Regions from separate parts of the Allobosea sp. P4_C6 genome, predicted to be linked through region 1. Evidence: riboswitches for the same ligand, from Rfam matches in the RefSeq annotation. Region 1 holds a riboswitch; each other region holds the start of a gene.

Evidence for each region. A riboswitch is a leader RNA that binds a small molecule or an ion and turns the genes downstream of it on or off. The one in region 1 is predicted to bind cobalamin.
Region 2: linked by a shared signal. The riboswitch ahead of AC1DVA_RS03485 (ribonucleoside-diphosphate reductase subunit alpha) and the one ahead of AC1DVA_RS09095 (TonB-dependent receptor plug domain-containing protein) in region 1 are both predicted to bind cobalamin.
Region 3: linked by a shared signal. The riboswitch ahead of AC1DVA_RS04885 (CbtB domain-containing protein) and the one ahead of AC1DVA_RS09095 (TonB-dependent receptor plug domain-containing protein) in region 1 are both predicted to bind cobalamin.
Region 4: linked by a shared signal. The riboswitch ahead of AC1DVA_RS05230 (ABC transporter substrate-binding protein) and the one ahead of AC1DVA_RS09095 (TonB-dependent receptor plug domain-containing protein) in region 1 are both predicted to bind cobalamin.

Annotation. Positions count from the first base shown of each region.
Region 1 covers NZ_JBFUIF010000009.1:90,689-96,209, reverse strand. Annotated here, with positions in the region: gene AC1DVA_RS09100 (ABC transporter substrate-binding protein) at 1-324, opposite strand, end outside; gene AC1DVA_RS09095 (TonB-dependent receptor plug domain-containing protein) at 321-2,297, opposite strand; cobalamin riboswitch at 2,386-2,583, opposite strand; gene AC1DVA_RS09090 (MalY/PatB family protein) at 2,798-3,982, shown strand; gene AC1DVA_RS09085 (NAD(P)/FAD-dependent oxidoreductase) at 4,126-5,412, shown strand; gene AC1DVA_RS09080 (NAD(P)-binding domain-containing protein) at 5,431-5,521, opposite strand, start outside.
Region 2 covers NZ_JBFUIF010000003.1:127,146-132,666, reverse strand. Annotated here, with positions in the region: gene AC1DVA_RS03495 (O-antigen ligase family protein) at 1-132, opposite strand, end outside; gene AC1DVA_RS03490 (sensor domain-containing diguanylate cyclase) at 331-1,554, shown strand; cobalamin riboswitch at 1,702-1,901, shown strand; gene AC1DVA_RS03485 (ribonucleoside-diphosphate reductase subunit alpha) at 2,022-4,949, shown strand; gene AC1DVA_RS03480 (ribonucleotide-diphosphate reductase subunit beta) at 5,090-5,521, shown strand, end outside.
Region 3 covers NZ_JBFUIF010000005.1:17,442-22,962, reverse strand. Annotated here, with positions in the region: gene AC1DVA_RS04905 (cobaltochelatase subunit CobN) at 1-539, opposite strand, end outside; gene cobW (cobalamin biosynthesis protein CobW) at 549-1,604, opposite strand; gene AC1DVA_RS04895 (DUF1636 family protein) at 1,609-1,998, opposite strand; gene AC1DVA_RS04890 (CbtA family protein) at 2,040-2,780, opposite strand; gene AC1DVA_RS04885 (CbtB domain-containing protein) at 2,793-2,969, opposite strand; cobalamin riboswitch at 3,006-3,205, opposite strand; gene cobU (bifunctional adenosylcobinamide kinase/adenosylcobinamide-phosphate guanylyltransferase) at 3,371-3,883, shown strand; gene cobO (cob(I)yrinic acid a,c-diamide adenosyltransferase) at 3,893-4,510, shown strand; gene AC1DVA_RS04870 (TetR/AcrR family transcriptional regulator) at 4,855-5,475, shown strand; gene AC1DVA_RS04865 (acyl-CoA dehydrogenase family protein) at 5,472-5,521, shown strand, end outside.
Region 4 covers NZ_JBFUIF010000005.1:83,996-89,516, reverse strand. Annotated here, with positions in the region: gene AC1DVA_RS05240 (ABC transporter ATP-binding protein) at 1-593, opposite strand, end outside; gene AC1DVA_RS05235 (FecCD family ABC transporter permease) at 604-1,647, opposite strand; partial or broken gene AC1DVA_RS05230 (ABC transporter substrate-binding protein) at 1,644-2,674, opposite strand; cobalamin riboswitch at 2,944-3,154, opposite strand; gene AC1DVA_RS05225 (1-aminocyclopropane-1-carboxylate deaminase/D-cysteine desulfhydrase) at 3,189-4,193, opposite strand; gene AC1DVA_RS05220 ((R)-mandelonitrile lyase) at 4,243-4,638, opposite strand; gene AC1DVA_RS05215 (urease accessory protein UreD) at 5,230-5,521, shown strand, end outside.

The DNA of each region.
Region 1 (5,521 bases):
GGTCGCGCGGGTGGTGTAGGCGCCGGCGATGACGAGGTCGGGCCGGGAGGCGAGCACCTGCTCGACGAGGCCGTGATTGACCGGGATCGCGCGTGCCGCCTCTGCCATATTGGCGTTGCGCGGATCGCGCGAGAGCCAGGTGATCGAAGCGATGTGCTCGGGCGGCGCGAGGCGCAGGACGAGTTCGTCCGTGCACATGTTGAGCGAGACGATCCGCGCCGGCTTCGCCGCCGCTGGCGACGCGCCAAACGCCATGGCGGCGAAGGCCGCGATGGCGAGAGCGCACAAGCCGGTCAGCCAATGCCTGGCGCGGAACGGCGTCATCCGCCGATCGCCACCTTGATGCCGCCATAGGCGCCGAAGCCCGGGACGAGGAAGCCGACGGGGTTCTCCCAGCGCTTGTCGAAGAGATTGTCGATCCGCCCGAACACGCTGACCTTGTCGGTCGCCTTGTACTCGGCGGCGAGATTGACCAGCGTCGCGCCCTTCGCGTTCATGCGCGGGACCGAGAAGTCGCGATTGCCGTCGACCCATGAGCCGACATAGAGCAGCGTCGCCGAGAAGGTGAGCTTATCGGTGGGCGTCCAGGTCGCGGTGGCGCTCGCCTTGTGGCGTGGGCGGCGCAGCAATTCCTGCCGCGCGATCTCGTCCTTGGCGAGGGTGAAGGTGTAGTCGGCGCGGATGCGGAACTGCGGCGAGATCTCCAGGGCGGCGAAGGCTTCGACGCCCTTGGTCTGCGCCTTGCCGATATTGGCGTAGGAGTTGCGTGCCGTGTTGGTGACGATCAGGTTGTCGATGTCGTTCTGGAACCAGGTCCCGCCGAACTGCAGTTGCTTGTCGAAGAGCGGCTGCTCGAAGCCGATATCCCAGCCGCGGCTTTCTTCCGGGCTCAGGTTCGGGTTGCCGAAGAAATTGAAGCCGGGGCGATAGTCGATGAAGAGCTCGCTCAGCGTCGGCGCCTTGAAGCCGGTGCCGTAGCTCGCCTTCAGCTTGGTCTCGATGCCCGGGACGATCACCGCGGGCGCGATGCGATAGGTGGTGTGGCCGCCATAGCTGTCGTCATTATCGTGGCGGATGTTGGCCGCCAGGAAATAGCGGTCCTGAATATTGCCCTGATATTCGAGGTAGGCGGCCTTGTTGCCGTTGGAAGCGACGAGGCTCGCGGTGTCCAAGCGCTCGCGCTCGTATTGCAGGCCCATGATCAGGTTGTGGCCCTTGGTGATCTCGAGGTTGCCGCGCCAGTCGACCTTGGTGCGCTCGCCCAGGTTTTCGTTGGGCAGGCCGAGGATGCCGGTCGTGCCGTTGGCCGTTCGCGTCGCCCGGTCCTGGTTGGTGTAGGAAACGCCGAAGGTGTTGACGAAACGTCCGGCGAACGGATCCCAGACGACCTCGCCGCGTGTGAAGGCCTGTGCGTAGTTCTGCAGGGAGCGATAAGGGGCGGGGCGGCTCGGGAAGCCGGTGTCGCCGGTATAGCGCAACTGCCCGTCCTGATAGCGGCCGACCCAGTTGAGCGTCAGCGTGTCGCCGAGCGCGACGCCGATGCGGCCGGAATAGCTGTAGTTGTCGAAGGCATTCGGATTGATGCGGCGGCCGGGCGGGACGAGGTTCGGCGGCGTGACGTCGGTCGCATCGGTGCGGAAATGCGCGACGTTGAAGGCATAGTTGAAACGATCGTCGCCACCGCTGAAACCGGCGGACTGGTTGAAGGTGCCGTGGGAACCGGCTTCGACCCGCGCGGTCGCCCTGGGCGGCCCCTCACCGCGTTTCGTGGTGACCGAGATGACGCCGCCGATCGCATTGGCGCCGTACAGGCCGCTCTGCGGGCCACGCAGCACCTCGATGCGCTCGATGTCGTCGGTCAGCATCGAGCCGAAATCGAAGGAGCGGTTGGGCGTCGAGGGGTCGTTCGCCTCGATGCCGTCGATCAGAACCTTGACGTGATTGGAGTTGGTGCCGCGCATGAAGACCGAGGTCAGGCCGCCCGGTCCGCCTGTCTGGACGATGTTGAGGCCGGGCACGGTGGCGAGAGCCTGGGGCAGGGTGCGGCGCTGCTGCTGCTCGATCTCCCTGGCGGTGATGACGGTGACGGAGCTCGCGATCTCGCGCGCCGGGGTCGGCGTGCCGGTCGCGCTGACAACGATCTCGTCGAGCGCGAGCGGGGCGGGTGCGTTCTGGGCGAGTGTCGGGGCGGAGCAGGCCAGTGCGAGGAAGGAAACGCATAGCAGCAGGCGGCCGCGTTCTGCGGCTGGAAGGGCGGGGATCACGATGGAGACCTCGGGCGTTGACGTCAGTGGCACGTCACCGCGAACGCGATCTCCCATCGCCGCGCAAAAGGCGGCAAACAGTCAAATCAGCGATCGGCGCACCCCGTCCGAACGTGTTCGCGTGTGACCACGGCTGACGGCAGGTCTCCTGGCTCGCGGGTCCATGCCCTTCGCCGCCTTCCCAGGTCCGAGGTCCCAGTGGCGTATGGCGAAAGGCTCGCCGCTTACAGTTGCGGGGGCAGCCGCGGCATGGGGTGGCTGGCCACCCGCACCGCGTTCCCTTTTGATCCCGTGAGGGAACCGTCCCGGTGACGATTACGGCGGAAAAGTGTCGTCGTCAAATAGGTTTAACCAAAGGTAAGGACGGGGGCGGGAGATCGCGCGCCATGTCGTATCCGGAGGCCAGCCGTCGCGATCGCGCCGGTTTACGCCCGCGAGCCGGCGCGGCAGAACAGAAGCCACGGGCCGGGTCGGAATCACCATCTCTCGGCGCTTTCCGCGGCTTGGCCGCTCTGCTGTTGCCGAGGATGACGATGCTTAGGTTGCCGGACTTCGACGAGCAGATCGACCGCCGCGGGACCCATTCGGCCAAATGGGACACGATGGAGAAGTATTATGGCGTTGCCGCTTCAGACGGCATTGCCATGTGGGTGGCCGATATGGATTTTCGGCCGCCGCCTTGCGTCCAGCAGGCGGTCGAGCGCATGGCGGCCCACGGCGTCTATGGCTATTTCGGCGACGACCGCACCAATAGCGACGCCATCCGCTGGTGGATGAAGACCCGCCATGGCTGGGACGTGGCGTCGGAAGCGATCTTCACCACCCATGGCCTCGTCAATGGCACGGCGCTCTGCGTCGATGCCTTCACCGCGCCGGGCGATGGCGTCGTGCTGATGACGCCGGTCTACCACGCCTTCGCCCGCATCATCCGCTCGGCCGGCCGGGAGGTCGTGGAGTGCCGGCTGCCGATCGAGGAGGGCCGCTACGTCCTCGACATCGCCGGCTGGGATGCGCAGATGACCGGCCGCGAGCGGATGCTGATGCTGTGCTCGCCGCACAATCCGGGCGGGCGCGTCTGGACATGCGACGAACTCCGCGAGATCGCGGCCTTCTGCAAGCGCCACGACCTGATCCTCGTCGCCGACGAGATCCATCATGATCTGGTCATGCCGGGCGCCAGGCACACCGTCATGCCGCTGGCTGCGCCTGAAATCGCGGACCGCCTCGTGATGATGACGGCGACCACCAAGACCTTCAACATCGCGGGCGCCCATGTCGGCAACGTCATCATTCCCGACGAGCCGCTGCGCGAGCGGTTCCGCGCCCGGATGAACGCCCATGGCATCTCGCCCAATTCCTTCGGCATGGCGATGGCGACCGCCGCCTACAGCCCCGAAGGTGCGGCCTGGGTCGACCGGCTCGTGGCCTATCTCGACGGCAACAGGAAGCTGTTCGACGACGGGGTGAACGCCATTCCCGGCCTGCGTTCGATGCCGCTCGAGGCGACCTATCTCGCCTGGGTCGATTTCGGCGGGGCTGGCATGGAGCCGGCGGAATTCACCGCCCGCGTCGAGAAGCAGGCGAAGATCGCGGTGAACCATGGCGCGAGCTTCGGGGCGGGGGGCGACAGCTTCCTGCGCTTCAACCTCGCCACGCCGCGCGCCACCGTGATCGAGGCCGTCGAGCGGCTGAAGGAAGCGTTCCGCGATCTGCAATAGCGCCGAATGCGGGACGGTTCTGTCGTCCCGCGCCATCTCCCCGCTTCTCGCAAAGGCGGCACTGGCTTATTGGTGAAGCGGGAGAACTCATGAGACGCATCTCCAGATATCGCCGTCGCAGCCTGTTTCAGGTTGGGTAGCCCATGACGGCCGGCACGCCCCATCACATCGTCATCGTGGGAGCCGGCTTTGGCGGGCTGGAGGCGGCGCGAAATCTCGCCGGCGAGCCGGTCAGGATCACGCTCATCGACCGGCGTAACCATCACCTCTTCCAGCCTTTGCTCTATCAGGTCGCGACGGCGTCGCTGCCGACCTCCGAAATCGCCTGGCCGGCCCGTTCGCTGCTGCGGCGATACAAGAACGTCACCACGCTGCTGGGCAGCGTCGTCGGCGTCGATGCGGGGGTGAAGACGGTGCTGATCGAGGGCGAGCCGCCGCTTGCCTTCGACAGCCTGATCCTGGCGACCGGGGCACGACACTCCTATTTCGGCCATGACGAGTGGGAGCCCTACGCACCCGGGCTGAAGACGCTCGAAGACGCGACGAAGATCAGGCGGCGTATTCTCTCGGCCTTCGAGCAGGCAGAATGGGAGACGGACGCTGCCCGGCGCGCCGAGCTCCTCACCTTCGTGATCATCGGCGCAGGTCCGACCGGGGTGGAGCTTGCCGGCACGATCGCCGAGCTGGCGCATGACACGTTGCGCGGCGATTTCCGCAACTTCGATACGCGCTCCGCACGCGTCATCCTGGTCGAGGCCGGCCCGCGCATCCTGGCTGGCTTCACCGAGGACCTCTCGGCCTATGCGGAGCGGGCGCTGATCGGGCTCGGCGTCGAGATCAAGCTCGGTCACGCTGTCTCGAACTGCACCGCGGACGGGATCGAACTCGGCGGCGCCTTCCTGCCGGCCAGGACGATCCTCTGGGCGGCGGGCGTCGCTGCTTCGCCTGCGGCGGAGTGGCTCGGCGCGCCGGCCGACAGGGCCGGGCGGGTGATGGTCGAGCCCGACCTCACGGTACCCGGCCAGCGCGATATCTTCGTCGTCGGCGACACGGCCCATGTCGTCTCGGCCGACGGCAAGCCGGTGCCCGGCGTCGCGCCAGCGGCCAAGCAGGAGGGGCGCTACGTCGCCGGAGTGATCAAGGCGCGGCTGAAGGGCGAGGCCGCGCCGCCGCCCTTCGCCTACAGCAATGCCGGCAATCTCGCGACGATCGGCAAGCGCGCGGCGATCGTCGATTTCGGCTGGATCAAGCTGAAGGGGCGCATCGCCTGGTGGACCTGGGGCGTCGCGCACATCTTCTTCCTGATCGGCCTGCGGAACCGCCTCGCCGTCGCGCTGAACTGGCTGTGGATCTATGTCAGCGGCCACCGCAGCGCCCGCCTGATCACGCAAGGGCAGGCGAAGAGCGGCGAAGCCGACGCGCCCCGCTGATCGCGTTTCTGTCCCGCATCAGGAGCGCGCGAAATCCTCCGGCCGGAAGAAGGGCGTGTCCTTCAGTTCGGCCTCCTCGAAGGCTTCGAGATCGCGCCTGATTGTGGCG
Region 2 (5,521 bases), on a different contig from region 1:
GAGCGACATCATCAGCACGAACAGGCCGAAGCCGGCGAGGCCGTTGCCGAGCGCACCCGTTCCGGCAATACGCGCGGTTGAGCCGGATCGTGCCGGCTGGTTGGTGATCGAGCCCTGGACGCTCTCGCTCATGGCCGCTTCGCGTTGGACTGGACGACCTTGCTCCGGGGAGCCGGGCTGGCTGTCGACACCGTAGGCTCTGACATATTAAGGGCCTCTAACTCCGCCAGCCTGACGGCAAAAGCACCTGACGACGCTGCCGTTTACGTCTCTTTTACGCCGACGCGTTGAGCTTCGCGCCATAAGCATAAGATCGAATCGGGAGCAACCATGTCCGTCCCCGCCGCCGCGAGCGAGCAGGCCCGCCTGGACGAGCTGGCGCAGTATGACATCCTCGATACGCCGGGAGAGGAATCCTTCGACCGGATCACGCGCCTCGTTCGCCGCACATTGAAGGTGCCGATGGCGACCGTGACCTTCCTCGACGGCCACCGGCAGTGGTTCAAGTCGCGCGAGGGCTTGTCCGATTGCGAAGGAGATCGGCGTAGCGCGCTCTGCGATGTCACGATCCGCCGTGGCGAGCCGTTGATCGTGCCCGATACCCGTGCCGATCCGCGCTTCACCGACAACCCACTCGTCACCGGCGCGCCGCATCTGCGCTTCTATGCCGGCATACCGCTGCGAGGCGAGGGCGGTCACAATATCGGCACGCTCTGCGCCATGGACACCGCGCCCCGCGCCTTCAATGGAGAGGATGTTGCGATCCTCGCCGATCTCGCCGCGATCGTGATGGACGAGCTCCGGTTGCGTCTGCTGGTGTCCACCGATGTCCTGACCGGCGCACTCTCACGCCGCGCCTTCCGCAATGAAGCCGGCAAGGCGATCGCCCTCGCGCTGCGCCATCGCCATGAGACGAGCTGTATCGCCTTCGACCTCGACCACTTCAAGACGGTGAACGACACGCAGGGCCATGCCGGCGGGGACACCGTGCTGGCCGGCACCGTGGCCGCCTGCCGCGACCTGCTGCGCCAGAGCGACCTGATCGGGCGCCTAGGGGGCGAGGAATTCGCGATCCTGCTGCCGCATACGGGGCTGCAGGCCGCTCTCAGCGTCGCGCAGAAGCTGCGGGAAAGCATCGCCGCCCAGCGCTTCGAAGGCGTCGACGGGCCGTTCGCCGTGACCGCGAGCTTCGGCATCGCGGCGCTTTCAACTGCCGCATCGGACCTCGAAGCCGTGCTTCAGCAGGCTGACGAGGCGCTCTATGCCGCCAAGACCGCGGGTCGCAATCGCTGCATTGCGGCCCATGCAGGCGCTGCGAGCAGCTCGCCCTTCGGTCGGCGCGTGCTCAAGGCCGGCAGCATCGTGTTCAACGGTGGCCGCTCGGTGATAGACTGTACCGTCAAACGCCTTTCCGACGAGGGCGCCAGCCTTGCCGTGATCGATTCGGCCGGGGTGCCCAGCCGTTTCAAGCTCGCCATCGAAGCCGATAACTTCTCGCGTTTCGCGCATGTGGTCCGCAAGGCTGGCCCTGAGATCGACGTTCAGTTCGCCTGAGGTGGTTCAGATGGAGCGCCGGTGGCGTTGCGTGTGCGTGCGCGGCACTTCAGGGGTTCGACGGCAGCTGCTGAGCCATTCATCCCCGCTTTCCACAACGGCTTGTATCCAGCACATACGAGAATTGACGGATGAATGGAAATGACCGCTAAATGTAGTGGTCACGGTCTCTCGAATCGCAAGATCGAGAGCTAAGAGGGAAGCCGGTGCGAAGCCGGCGCTGCCCCCGCAACTGTCAGCGGTGAGTTCTCGTCCAGCGTTAAGTCACTGAGGTCGCAAGGCCTTGGGAAGACGGACGAGAACGACGACCCGCGAGCCAGGAGACCTGCCGCGACCCTAGTTAACGTCCTCGGGCGGGGTGTCCCGGTGGTGCGCTGGCAGGTCGCGGCCTCTCTTTGTCGCGCGCCCTTTCCACGCGTCCGCCTTGGCCTTTGCCCCCAACATCTTGATCTTGGGGTTTGGAGCCGATGTCTCTTTCCGTTGAAGCCGAACGGCCTGCGCCGGCGTCGTACAGTGCCGAAACCGTTTCGCAGCCGCGCGCCGCTGCGAGCGAGCCGGGCTTCCAGGTGATCCGCCGCAACGGCGCGGTCACGCCCTTCGACGCCTCCAAGATCGCGGTGGCCCTGACCAAGGCGTTCCTGGCTGTCGAGGGCTCGAGCGCCGCCGCCTCGCGCCGCATCCACGACATCGTCGCCGACCTCACCACGCAGATCGTCGCCGGCCTGACGCGCCGCGCCGATGCCGGGCGCACCTTCCATATCGAGGACGTGCAGGACCAGGTCGAACTCGCGCTGATGCGCTCCGAGCATCACAAGGTCGCCCGCGCCTATGTGCTTTATCGCGACGAGCGGACGCGGGAGCGGGCGAGGGCGCTGGCCGAGGCGAAGCCCGCCGCAGCCGCAGCCCCGTCGCTGCAGATGAAGCTCGCCGACGGCGTGCTGGTGCCGCTCGATGCCGGGCGATTGGCCAAGGTGGTGCGCGAAGCTTGCGCCGGGCTCGATGGCGTTTTGGCGGAACCGGTCCTCGCCGAGGCGCAGCGCAATCTCTACGACGGCATCTCGCTCGACGAGCTGGCGCTCGCCCCGATCCTGGCCGCGCGCACCCTGATCGAGTCCGAGCCGAACTATGCCCAGGTCTCGGCGCGGCTCCTGCTCGACAAGCTGCGGCGCGAGGCGCTGAGCTTCGTCCATGGCCATGCCGAACAGGCGACGCAGGCCGAAATGTCAGGGCGTTATGCCGACTACTTCCATGCCTATGTGAAGACCGGCATCGAGAACGAGCTGATCGATCCCGAACTCGGCCGTTTCGATCTCGCCCGCATCGCTACCGCTCTCAAGCCCGAGCGCGACCTGCATTTCGACTATCTCGGCTTCCAGACGCTTTACGACCGCTACTTCCTGCATGTCCGCGGGAACCGCTTCGAGCTGCCACAGGCCTTTTTCATGCGCGTCGCGATGGGCCTCGCCATCCGCGAGATCGATCGCGAGGCGCGGGCGATCGAGTTCTACGATCTGCTGTCGTCCTTCGATTTCATGGCCTCGACGCCGACGCTGTTCAATTCGGGCACGCTCCGCCCGCAGCTGTCCTCCTGCTTCCTGACCACCGTTGCCGACGATCTCGACGGCATCTTCAAGGCGGTGAAGGACAATGCGCTTCTGGCCAAGTATTCCGGCGGTCTCGGCAACGACTGGACGCCGGTGCGCGGATTGGGCGCCCATATCAAGGGCACCAATGGCGAGAGCCAGGGCATCGTGCCGTTCCTGAAGGTCGCCAACGACACGGCGATCGCGGTCAACCAGGGCGGCAAGCGAAAGGGCGCGGTCTGCGCCTATCTCGAGACCTGGCATGTCGACATCGAGGAGTTCCTCGATCTCCGCAAGAACACCGGCGATGACCGCCGCCGCACCCATGACATGAACACGGCGAACTGGATTCCCGACCTGTTCATGCAGCGCGTCGCGGCCGGCGGCCAGTGGACGCTGTTCTCGCCCGACGAGACGCCGGACCTGCACGACCTCTACGGCAAGCCGTTCAAGGCGGCCTATGAAGCCTATGAGGCCAAGGCCGACCGCGGCGAGCTCAAGGTGTTCAAGCGCGTGGCCGCGCTCGATCTCTGGCGCAAGATGCTGACCATGCTATTCGAGACCGGGCATCCCTGGATCACCTTCAAGGATGCCTGCAATCTGCGCTCGCCTCAGCAGCATGCCGGCGTCGTGCATTCGTCCAATCTCTGCACCGAGATCACGCTCAACACCTCGGCCGATGAGGTCGCGGTCTGCAATCTCGGCTCGGTCAACCTCTTTGCCCATGTGACGGCGGAGGGGCTCGACCAGGCCCGGTTGGCGAAGACGGTGAAGACCGCCATGCGGATGCTCGACAATGTCGTCGACATCAATTTCTACACGATCCCGGAGGCGCGCCGTTCCAACCTGCGCCATCGCCCGGTGGGCCTCGGCATCATGGGCTTCCAGGACTCGCTGCAGACCCTGCGCCTGCCGGCGGCTTCGGAAGGCGCGGTCGCCTTCGCCGACAGCTCCATGGAGGCTATCAGCTTCCATGCGATCTCGGCCTCGGTCGATCTCGCCGCCGAGCGCGGCCGCTATCCGAGCTTCGAGGGCTCGCTCTGGTCGAAGGGCATCCTGCCGATCGACTCGCTCGACATCCTCTCGGAAGCCCGCGACGGCGATGTCGAGCTCGACCGCTCGGCGACGCTGGACTGGGAGCCGCTGCGCGAGCGGGTGAAGACCATCGGCATGCGCAATTCGAACACGATGGCGATCGCGCCGACCGCGACGATCTCCAACATCGTCGGCGTCTCGCAGTCGATCGAGCCGTCCTACAGCCAGCTCTACGTCAAGGCCAACATGTCCGGCGACTTCACCGTGGTGAATGCCGGGCTCGTGCGCGACCTGAAGGCGAGGGGGCTTTGGGACGAGGTGATGGTCTCTGACCTGAAATACTATGACGGCAAGGTCAGCGGGATCGACCGCGTTCCGGACGACCTCAAGGCGCTCTACGCGACCTCCTTCGAGATCGAGACGAGCTGGCTCATCCGCGCCGCGGCGCGCCGGCAGAAATGGATCGACCAGGGCCAGTCGCTCAACCTCTACATGGCGCAGCCCTCGGGCCGGAAGCTCGACGAGGCTTATCGCTTGGCTTGGCGGCTCGGCCTGAAGACGACCTATTACCTGCGCGCGCTTTCGGCGACCCATGTCGAGAAGTCGACGCTGAAGGGGACGGACGGCAAGCTCAACGCGGTCTCGTCTGGCGTGCCGGTCGCAGCAAAGGCGCCTGTCGTGGCCGCGCCGATCCTGGTCGATATCCCGCTGGAGAACGGCATGGCCGTGCCCAACGCCTGCTCGATCGACGACCCGACCTGCGAAGCCTGCCAGTAACAACCGCCGTCATTCTCGGGCGAAGCGAAGCGCAGACCCGAGAATCTCGACCGGAGGAGGGCGCTGGACCCCTCCTTTGGCCGGAGATGCTCGGTCAGGCCCGAGCATGACGCCCTTCATTTCACGAACGGAATTTTCCCATGCTCGACTGGTCCGACACCAAGCCCGCGACCCCGGCCAACCCCGCCATCCTGACCAACCCGACACCCGCGGCCGACGCCACCGGGCTGGGCGCCATCGACCGCACCGGCGGGCGCGTCAGCGTCGACGAGAAGCGGATGATCAACTGCCGCGCCGACGTGAATCAACTCCTGCCGCTAAAGTACAAATGGGCTTGGGAGAAGTATCTCGCCGGCTGCAACAACCACTGGATGCCGACCGAGGTCTCGATGCAGGCCGATATCGCGCTGTGGAAGTCGAAGGACGGGCTGACCGAGGACGAGCGGCGCATGCTCAAGCGCAATCTTGGCTTCTTCGCGGCGTCCGAGAGCCTCGTCGCCAATAACATTGTGCTCGCGATCTATCGCCACCTGACCAACCCGGAATGCCGGCAATATCTGCTGCGCCAGGCC
Region 3 (5,521 bases), on a different contig from region 1:
TTCTCCCCCCGGGGGAGAAGGTGGCCCGGCGAAGCCGGGTCGGATGAGGGTCGAAGCGCCGTCAGATATCCTTCGATCCGCCTCAGCAGCCGGCGCATGTTCTCGGCGCCGCCGCCGGCCTGGAAATAGGCCAGAAGCCCTGCCGCAAGCTCCGCCGGCACCGTCGCATACTCGGTCAGCCGCGGATCGGCACGCTCGTCGCCCGGCAGGATCGCGAGCGGAATGTCTTGCTCGCGGCAGGCCGCGCCCAGCCGCTCGATACCGTAACGCCAGTAATCGAGCCCGCCGAGGCAGCGCACCAGCACGAAGCGGCACTGCGCCGCGGTCTTCTCGATCAGGAAATCGACGGAGAGCGGGTGCTTCAGCCGCCGCAGCGGCGCGAGCCGCAGCGACAGGTTGCTGTCACCTGCCGCCACCGCCAGCGCCGAAAGGTCGCTGTCGGTGAAGGAGAGCACGAGCAAATCTCCCGGCGGCAGGGCGAGATCGACGGCGTCCCCGCCGTCGTCGAGCCTGATCTCGCTGGTCGGGAGGAGGTGCATCGCCCGATGTTACGCCCCCGCGAGGGCCGCTTCCACGGCCTTGAGATCGAAGCCCTTGAGCCCGATCACGGTCAGCCGCCCGTCGCGGGCCTCGCCAGCGCCCCAGGGCCGGTCGAAATGATGGCCGACGCGCCGGCCGACGCCCTGCACGACGAGGCGCATGGGCTTGCCCGGCACGGCGGTGAAGCCCTTGAGGCGCAGCACGCCCTCGGCCTCTGCCGCCCTCGCGACGCGCGCCGTCAGCTCTTCCGGCGTGAGCCCCGCCGGCAGCGGCACGGCGACCGAGTCGAAATCGTCATGGTCGTGATCGTGCTCGCCCTCGCCGTGATGCGAGGGGCGGGCGGCGAGATCGCTCTCGGCGGCGGCGCTCAAGCCCACGATCAGCGCCGGCTCGACCTTGCCATTGATGGTCTCGACGATTTTGATCGCCTTCGGCAGATGCTCGGCGATTTCGGCCTTGACGCGGGCGCGGCCGGCTTCGTCGACGAGGTCGCTCTTGTTGAGCAGGATCAGGTCGGCACAGAGGATCTGGTCCTCGAACACCTCTTCCAGCGGATTGTCGTGCTCGACGGACGCATCGGCCGCCTTCTGCGCCGCCAGCGCCTCCGGATCATCAGCGAACTGGCCCTCGGCCACCGCCGGGCCGTCGACCACGGCGATGACGCCGTCGACCGTGACGCGGGCGCGGATCGCCGGCCAGTTGAAGGCCTGCACCAGCGGCTTCGGCAAGGCGAGGCCGGAGGTCTCGATCAGGATGTGCTCGGGCGGGTTCGGCCGGTTCAGCAGCTTTTCCAGCGCCGGCACGAAATCATCGGCGACGGTGCAGCAGATGCAGCCGTTCGGCAGCTCGACCACGTCCTCGTCGCTGCAGCCGGCGATGCCGCAGCCTTTCAGGAATTCGCCGTCGAAGCCGAGATCGCCGAATTCGTTGACGAGCACGGCGAGCTTCTTGCCCTGCGCGTTCTCGAGGAGATGGCGCACCAGCGTGGTCTTTCCGGCGCCGAGGAAGCCGGTGATGATCGTGCAGGGCGTCTTGCCGAGGGTGGCGGTCTGCGGAGCGTTCATGGGTTTATCCTTGCTGGCGCGCCGGCATGGGCGGCACGCGTGCGACCACGCCCTTGCGGAAGGACTGGGGCCGCTCTTTCCAGGGAACGATGCCGTTGGTGCTGGCGGCATAGGCCTCCGCCGCGCCGACGATCTCGTCGAGATGGGTTTCTGTATCCAGGTCGCCGATCAGATAGGTCCATTTGCCGTCGGCCGCGAAGGCGACGGTGCAGGGCCGCTTGCAGACGGCGAGGCATTCGACGGGCACCACCGGAATGGCACTGCCCTTGGCTGCGAGCTGCGCGGCCAGCGCTTCGGCGAGCGCCAGCCCCGGCTGGTCGTAACCCTCCGGGAGGTCGGCGCGCGCCCGTCTGCAAACCGTGCAGACATGGATGGTGAGGTCGCCCTCGGACATGTGGCTTGCCTTTCGCGCGGCGCCCGAAGGCGCCGCTATCCTCAGGCCGCGGCGGCGCGGCGGCTCACCCAGGGCCAGAGCACGCCGACCATGAAGCCGGTCGCGAGCCAGAGCGCGGCCTGGATGCCGAGCGAGAGCGCCGCGAAATGCGCCGCGACCTCGGCCGGGACCTTGCTCTCCGGCGCGGCCGGATGCGGCGCACCGACGATGTGCGGCAGCAGGATCACGACAACGGCGAGCAGCTTGAGCCAGGGCGCGTCGAAGCGCAGGAACACGAACAACCCGATGGCCGTGGCGATCGCGGTTGCGAGCCACCAGAGCTGGCGCTGTTCCAGCGCGGCGGATGCCGCACCCGGCAGCTCCGGCGCCAGCCCCATCGCCGGCACGAGGCCGAAGGCGAGGAAGCCGCAGGCGCCCCAGATCAGGGCACGGCGCTGATCGATGGTCTCCCCGGCCGCGATCATGCCGGCGAGCAGCAGCGCGGCGAAGCCGATCGCGGTCGCGATCGTGACCGAGCTGGTGAAGAGCGTGCGCTGGAGGCCGTCCGCCGGCTTCCATTCGGCATGCTCATGGCCGGGCGCATCGCCCGCCGGGCCATGCGCGAGGATGATTTTCGCCTCGCCGTCGAAAGCGGCGAGCGTCGGCGCTTTCAGCGCGAGCGCCGCCTCATAGGTCTCGGCCTTGAGGATAAGCGGGGTGGTGGTGACATGCTGCAGGGCGGCGACGATCAAGCCAGCCAGAAGCCCGGCCAGGATGCTGACCGTGAGAACACGCGTGACCATGATGGCTTTCCCTCAGTGGCAGGGAAAGGCGAGGCCGTGACGGGTATCGTGCGCGGCGTTATGGACATTGGTCGAGGCCGCGAAGCCGGTCGTATAGATCAGCGCGACGCCGATCACGAGCGCGGCGGCAACCGCCTTGACGCGTTCGGAAACGCTGAGTGTGGGAGTGGAAACCGAAACCGTGTTCATCATGCTCTCCGTAGCCGCCCCGCCGGCAGCTGGTTGGATCTTTGCGGGTCGACGGCAGGTCTCCTGGCTCGCGGGTTAGACGTCCTGCGCCGCCTTCCCGGAGCGTTGGCTCCAGTGGCCGATGGCGAAGGACACCCGCTTACAGTTGCGGGGGCAGCCGCGGCATTGGGCAGAGCAAGCCCGCACCGCGTTCCCTTTTCACCTCCTCGCGGAGGCACCGTCAGCGACGATCATTAGCCTTCGGGATGCTGCTGTGCAATGCAGGGTGCGCCGCAAGCGCGTCATTCTCGGCCTTGACCCGAGAATCTCATGCAGGAAGAGGCTCGCGCGCCTCCTTCGGGGTGGGATGCCCGGGTCAAGCCCGGGCATGACGACAGGGGGCGGCGCCGAAGGACCTGCCCATGGACTTGCCCCATCTCTCCCTCATCCTCGGTGGCGCCCGCTCCGGCAAGAGCCGCCATGCCGAGTCGCTGATCGAGGCTTTGCCGGCGCCCTGGACCTACATCGCGACCGCCCAGGGCTATGACGACGAGATGCGCGAGCGCATCGCCGAGCATCGGATGCGCCGGCCCCCGGGCTGGCTGACGGTCGATGCGCCGCTCGATCTGGCGGAAGCGATCGCCGAACAGCCGGCCGGGCAGCCGATCCTCGTGGATTGCCTGACGCTTTGGCTGACCAACCTGATCCTCGCCGAACGCGATACCGCTGTTGCCGGGGCCGCGCTTATCAGTGCATGCGAGCAGGCTTCCGGCCCCATCGTGCTGGTCTCCAACGAAGTCGGCCTCGGCATCGTGCCCGAGAACGCGCTCGCCCGGCGCTTCCGCGACGAGGCCGGGCGGCTGCATCAGGCGCTTGCGGCACGCGCCGGCCGCGTGGTCTTCATGGTCGCCGGATTGCCGATGCGAGTGAAGTGAGCCGAAGACATGACGCGGGATATCGACGCTGACGAAGCCGCCCGCCACAAGGCGAAGATGGAGAAGCGCAAGGCGGTTCAGGACGCCGAAATCGCCTCCAAGACGGTCGAGAAGGGCCTGCTCATCGTCAATACCGGTCCCGGCAAGGGCAAGTCGACGGCGGCCTTCGGCCTGATCCTGAGGGCGCTCGGCCATGGCTGGCGCATCGGCGTGGTGCAGTTCATCAAGGGCGCCTGGTCGACCGGCGAGCGCAAGGCGCTCGAAGCCTTCGGCGATCAGGTCAGCTGGCACAGCATGGGCGAGGGCTTCACCTGGGAAACGCAGGACAAGGCCCGCGACATCGCCGCCGCCGAGCGGGCCTTCGCCAAGGCGAGGGAATTGATGGCCGATCCGGAGATCAGGCTGCTGGTGCTGGACGAGCTCAATATCGCCTTGCGCTACGATTACCTGCCGCTCGCCGATGTCGTGGCGACGCTCAAGGCTCGCCGGCCCGACCTCCACGTCGTCGTCACCGGTCGCAACGCCAAGCCGGAACTGATCGAGGCCGCCGACCTCGTCACCGAGATGACGCTGGTGAAGCATCACTTCGCCGCCGGCGTGAAGGCGCAGCAAGGTATCGAGTTCTGAGCCTCTTTCGGGGGGCGCAGAAAGAAGCTTGCCGTCTTTCTCGGGGTAAATCGACCCAACCCATTCCAGCAGACGAAGACGGGTAGGAGAGCGCGGGAACCCCTCTCCTGTAAGGAGAGCGGAGGGGTGAGCTGTTTGGAGGGGCATCGCTAGCCCGAGCCCAACCGCGCCGTGAGCACTCGCGTCCCTGGTCCAGCGGCCTCCACCTCATCCTGCCCGCTCCTTCCAGGAGAGGGTTCCCGCGCCTCCATTGCCCGATCGATTACCCTTGCTGGCGGACACTTGACGGAATGGGGTTCCTCTTCATATTGAATTTGAATTCAGATTCAATTTCGAGATCGTGCATGGTCGATGGAACCCCGAAACAACCGCGCAAGGCGGGCAAGCGTGAGGCGATCCTCTCCGCCGCGCGCCGGATCGTCTCGGAGGTCGGCTTCCAGGAAACATCGATTGCCGCAGTGGCCTCCGCCAGCGGCGTCTCCACCGGCAGCGTCTATTCGTATTTCTCCTCCAAGGCCGAGCTGATGGCCCAGATCGTCGCGGCGGTGTCCTCGCGAGAACTCGCCGTGCTGCGCGAGATCGCCGCGAGCGATGCGCCGGTCACCGAGCGCCTGACGTCGGCAGTCGAAGCTTTCGCCCGGCGCGCCTTCGCCAATCGCCGTCTCGCCTGGTCGATGATCGCCGAACCCGCCGATCCGGCCGTCGATGCGACGCGGCTCGACTATCGCCGTGAGATCGCCGGCATCTTCCGCGCACTTGTCGTGGAAGGCGAAGGGCAGGGCGCTTTCCGTCCCGTCGATCCCGACGCCGCCGCGGCGATGATCGTCGGCGGCTTCATGGAAGCGCTGATCGGCCCGCTTTCGCCCGAGCGGCCGATCACCGCCGAACGCGGCCGCGAGATCGCTGCCGCGCTCGCCGATCTCTCCCTCGCCGCGCTGATCTCCCGTGAAGGACAGGCCGCATGACCGCTCTCGATGCATACGGCTACGACACCCACGAGGTGCTGAACCA
Region 4 (5,521 bases), on a different contig from region 1:
GCGAGGTTGAGGTCGTGCAGCGCGACGATGCAGGTGATGCCGAGCCGCCGGATCAGCGTCAGGATCGAGAGCTGATGCTGGATGTCGAGATGATTGGTCGGCTCGTCGAGGATCAGCTCGCTCGGCTCCTGCGCCAGCGCCCGCGCGATATGGACGCGCTGGCGCTCTCCGCCCGAGAGCGTGTGCCAGGGCTGATCATGCCGGTCTTCGAGGCCCACCCGCACCAGCGCTTCGGTGACGGCTGCCTCGTCGGCGGCGCTCCACGAGGCGAGCGCGGCGCGATGCGGCGTGCGGCCGAGGCGGACGACCTCGCAGACGGAGAGCTGGATCTCGGTCGTGGCCTGCTGTTCGACGAAGGCGAGCCGCTGTGCCAGTTCGCGGCGCGGCACCCGGGCGATGTCGCGCTCGTCGAGCGTCACCACGCCGCTCGCCACCTTGCGCAATCGGCAGAGCAGCCTGAGCAGGCTCGACTTGCCGGAGCCGTTGGGGCCGATCAGGCCGAGGATGCGCCCCGGCGCCGCCGCGAGCGTCACGCCGTCGACGATCATCCGTCCGGCCGCGCTCCAGCGCACGTCCTGCGTCGCGAGCGTCATGCCGGCTTCCTCACTCAGGTCTCCTGGCGCGATAGAGGATCAGCGCGAAGGCCGGCGCCCCGAACAGGGCGGTGACGACGCCGATCGGCAGGATCTGCTGCGGTACCAACACGCGCGAGAGGATGTCGGCGAGGATCATGAAGACCGCGCCGATCACGAGGCAGGCCGGCAGCAGGCGGGCATGGCCAGAGCCGACGAGGAAACGCGCGGCGTGCGGGATGACGAGGCCGACGAAACCGACCGTGCCGACGATGCTGACCATGGCGGCGGTCATCACCGCCGTCGTCGCGAACAGCACGATCCGCACGCGCAGAACCGCGATGCCGAGCGAGGCGGCGGCGTCGACGCCGAAGGCGAAGGCGTCGAGCGCCTTGGCGTGCAGCATGCAGACGCCGAAGCCGAGCAGGGCGACCGGCGTCGCGATCCACAGATCCGGCCAGCGCACGCCGCCGAAATTGCCGAGCAGCCAGAACATGACGCCACGCGCCTGCTCGGCGCTGGCGAGTGTCATCACGATGGTTGCCGTCGCGGCGTTGAAGAGTTGCGAGGTCGCGACGCCGGCCAGGATGACGCGGTCGCTGGCGCCACCCGCTCCGGTCGCGAGCAGCGCGACGACTGCCAGCGCCGCGCAGGCGCCGATGAAGGCGCCCGTCGACAGGCTGATCGCCACGCCGCCGATGCCGATGCCGAGGATCAGCACCGCGACGGCGCCGGTCGAGGCGCCGGCGGAGATGCCGAGGATATAGGGTTCGGCCAGCGGATTGCGCAGCAGCGCCTGCAGGATTGCGCCGGAAAGCGCGAGCGCCCCGCCGCACAGGCCGGCCATCAAGGCCCGGCTCAGGCGGTAGTCGAATATGACGCCCTGCTGGATCGCGCTGACCGGCAGGTCGAGGTCGAACAGCCCGTTGCCGAGCGCCTTGACGGCGACCTGAAACGGGATCGCCATCTCGCCGATCGTCACCGCCAGCGCCACCGACAAGGTGAGTGCCAGCAGCGACAGCAGCGCGAGACCGATCCGCGCCGGCCAGTTCGGACCGTGGGCGGCGTGGCTCAAGGGGCGATGCCGAAGCTCGCGATCGCCTTGGCGAGCGTCTCGATGCCATCGACCGTATCGAGCCCGGCGCGAGTGGCCCCGACGTCGATGATGACGACGCGGTTGTTCTTCACCGCGTCGAGCTTGCTGGCGACGGCATCCGTCTTCAGGAATTCGAGCTTCTTCTCGATATCGTCGGCCGGGAAGCGGCGGCGGTCCATCCTGACCGTGACGATCACGGCCGGGTTGGCGGCGGCGATGCTCTCCCAGCCCACCAGCGGCCATTCCTCGTTGGTGGTGATGATGTTGCGCGCCCCGAGCTGCGACAGGATATAGGCCGGCACGCCGTTCTTGCCGGCCATGAAGCCGTCGCCCTTGATGTCCTTGCTGGAGAACCAGACGACCACGGGCACGTCCTGCGCCTTCAGCTTTGCGACCTGCTCGACGGCCTTGTCCTCGCGCGCCTTGAGCTCGGCGACGAGCTTCTCGGCGCGGTCGGAAACGTCGAAGATCTGCCCGAACTCGCGGATGTTGCGATAGACGAGCTCCATCGAGAACATCTGCGTCCGCACGCCGTCGCCGGGGCCGGAATTGTCCTTGCCGACGCAATCGGTCGGCGAGACATAGGTCGGCACCTTCACCTTGTGGAACTGGTCGCGCTTGCCGACGATGCCGTTCGGCCCGAGATGCCATTCGAACATCGCGGTGACGAGGTCGGGTTCCTGCCCGACGACGGCCTCGAAGCTCGGATCGTTGTCGGCGAGGCGCTTCACCTTGGCGTTGACGGGCTCATAGGGCTTGGCGACCGAGAGAACCAGACGGCGGTGCCGACGACACGGTCGCCGAGGCCGAGCGCATAAAGGATTTCCGTCTGAGTCTGGCCGAGCGCGACGACGCGCTTGGGCGGGGCGGCGAAGGTGATCGTCTCCCGGCAGTTCTCCAGCGTCAGCGGATATTGCGTCGGAGCTGCCGAGGCGCCGGCAGTGAAGAGGACGCCGCCGGCCGCCACGGCGAGCAAGGCGGGAACGAACTGGAAGGCACGACGCATGAACGGGACCGGCTTGGAGAGGGCGTCACGGCAGCGGAGCAGCGAGGCCCCGGCGCAACGGACATCAAGTGTAACAATGTTGCATTTCTCATAGGTCGCGCGACGCGGGCGCGTCAAGTGACGTGCGGCCTGCGCGGCGGCATCAGCGGATATCGTGGACATGGATTTCATCGCTCCCCGAATGAGCGCGGGGAGTCTGGGCGGATACGGCCGGATGCGGGGTCTGGGGACGCCGCCGACGCGCATCCCTCCGGAACACCCCGCCCGAAAGACGTCTCGCGATCGCGGCAGGTCTCCTGGCTCGCGGGTCGACGCCTGATCCGCCCGGCCTTCCCAGTGCGCGGGGCACCAGTGGACGATGGACGGAAGGCTCGCCGCTTACAGTTGCGGGGGCAGCCTCGGCTTCGGCGAAAGGCGCCTCACCGAATTCCCTCTTAGCTCCGGGGTGCGACCCGGAGAACCTCGATCGACCGGCACCATAGGGCGGCGCCGAGGCGCGTCAAGCGGGCAGACGCTACGTCACCGTCCTGAACGATCCGAACTGCGAGAACAATGCGGCGGTGCCGCCGGTATGGATCACGCAGGCCGGCTCGCCGACGGCGATCCGGCCCTCGGTGAGCYCCTCGACGAAGCCGGCACAGGTCTTCGCCGTATAGACATGCTCGATGAGGATGCCCTCGGTGCGGGCGAAGGCCAGGATGGCGGCTTCCGAGGCCGGTGTCGGCACGCCCCAGCCGCCGCCGAGATGCTCCATGTGATACTGCGGCGGCGCCGCATCGAGAGGCGCGACATCGAGCCCCGTCCGGTCGCGCAGGCCCTCATAGATGCGCCGGACATGCTCCTCCAGCTCCGCTCGCTCGTATTCGACGCTGACGAGATGGACCTGGAAGGGATGCCCGAGCAGGGCATTGCCGAAGATGAAGCCGGCCTCTGTCGGCCCCATCGAGCCCGCGAGAAAGACGTGCCGGATCGGTGCCTCTTCCCGCTGCGACTGTTCATGCAGTTCGAAGGCGGCCCGGACATAGCCCATCGCGCCGAGCACGGGGTCGCCAACGATGTAGGGCTTCCGCCCCTGACGCACGAGTTCCGCCGCCGCTTCGGCGAGCGCTGCGTTGCGCTGGCTTTCATCGACCGCTCCGATAAAGCGCAGCTCGGCGCCGAACAGTCGGTTCAGGAAGGAGCGCTCGCGATTCTCCGGCGTATCCGGCGCATTGTGCAGGACGATGCAGTCGAGACCGACGAGCGAGGCAGCCGCGGCCGTGAGGCGGCAGAGATTGGAGGTCGCACCGCCTCCGACCAGAAGGATATCGGCCTTCTCGCGCAGCGCAGCGCCCAGCCAGTATTCGAGGCTCCGCAGCTTGTTGCCGCCGAGCGCGATCTCCATCAGGTCGTCGCGCTTGATGTAGACGCCGGGCCGGCCGAGCTTCTCCTCGAAACGGCGCAGCCTCTGGAGCGGCGTCGGAGCCTCGACGAGGGCATGGCGCGGCTCGCGCAAAAGGGTGGAAGGCTGAGGCGTCATCGTCCCGTTCGCGGTAGGACCTAGTCAGGCTGGCTCGATTGGGCGGCGATCAGCCGCCGTACTGGGCGTCCGAGACCTGCTCCAACCATTCGACGACCTTGCCGTTCTCGGCTTCCTGAATGGCGATATGGGTCATGCCCGTTGCCGGCGCCGCGCCATGCCAGTGCTTTTCGCCGGGCGGAAACCAGACCACGTCGCCCGGTCGAATCTCCTCGATCGGCCCGCCCCAGCGCTGCACCCGGCCGGCACCGCTGACTACGACCAGCGTCTGGCCGAGCGGGTGGGTGTGCCAGGCCGTCCGCGCGCCGGGCTCGAAGGTGACGCTGGCGCCCTGCACGCGCTCTGGCGCATGCGGATTGAAGAGCGGGTCGATCCGGACCGATCCGGTGAACCAGTCGGCCGGTCCCTTCCCGGACGGCCGGGAGCCGGCGCGCATGATCTCCATGGTGATCTCCTCGTCTCCGGCGCTGCGGAAGGCGCTCGGGATATTGCGACGATAGGCGCTCCGATGGGAATCGCCTCGTCTGCTACGGGCATAGACCGGGAAGCGCCGTGCCGACAGAGGCGTTCGGACTGAACGAGGCCGGCGCGCCTTGGCGGTGATGATCGGTTGAGCACCCCTGAGGGTTTGGCTCGCAAAGCGGGCGATTGATGCCGCTTTATTGTGCAAATCAGTTTCTTGGATGGCGTCATCGATGGCCTCGGCCCGCTGAGGACCGAATGGTCGGTGCCTCCTGCCGCTTTTGAATGCAGGTGATGGCACTGAAGCGCAGTGCAAACGCGCCCGCCAGCCGGCGCGGGCCGATCAATCCTTTGCCGCGGACGAGCCACTCTGATCGCAATGACATTGAGCTCTCCCGGCTGGCATATCACTTGCGTCTTTTTTCGGCAGCAGAGGGGAATGCGGCGTGCGTGTGGCTTGGCGGGATCGCGATGGGGGAAGAGCTGTGCGGCTTGCGATCCGCCTGACGCTGGGCATCGGTGCGGCAGGAGTCGAAGCTGAGGCCTTCGTCCCGAAGCGGAAGCGGCGTTGAAGATGCTGTTGGCTGCCGATAGTGCGGCGATGCAGGGCGCCGGACCGCCACGGATGCAGCGTGCTGTCGGCCATGCCGGCGTGAGTTTTCGGTCGCTGGATGGGACGACGCGTCTCGAACGTCTCTTCCAGGATGGCTGCGCCAAGATACGCTTGCCCAAGACGCTGGGCGTCGACGATCCGCAGGCGATCCTCATCAACACCGCAGGCGGCCTGACGGGCGGCGACCGCCTGGCCACCGATGTGAATCTCGGCGCGAATACCGCGGCTTGCGTGACCACGCAGGCCTGCGAGC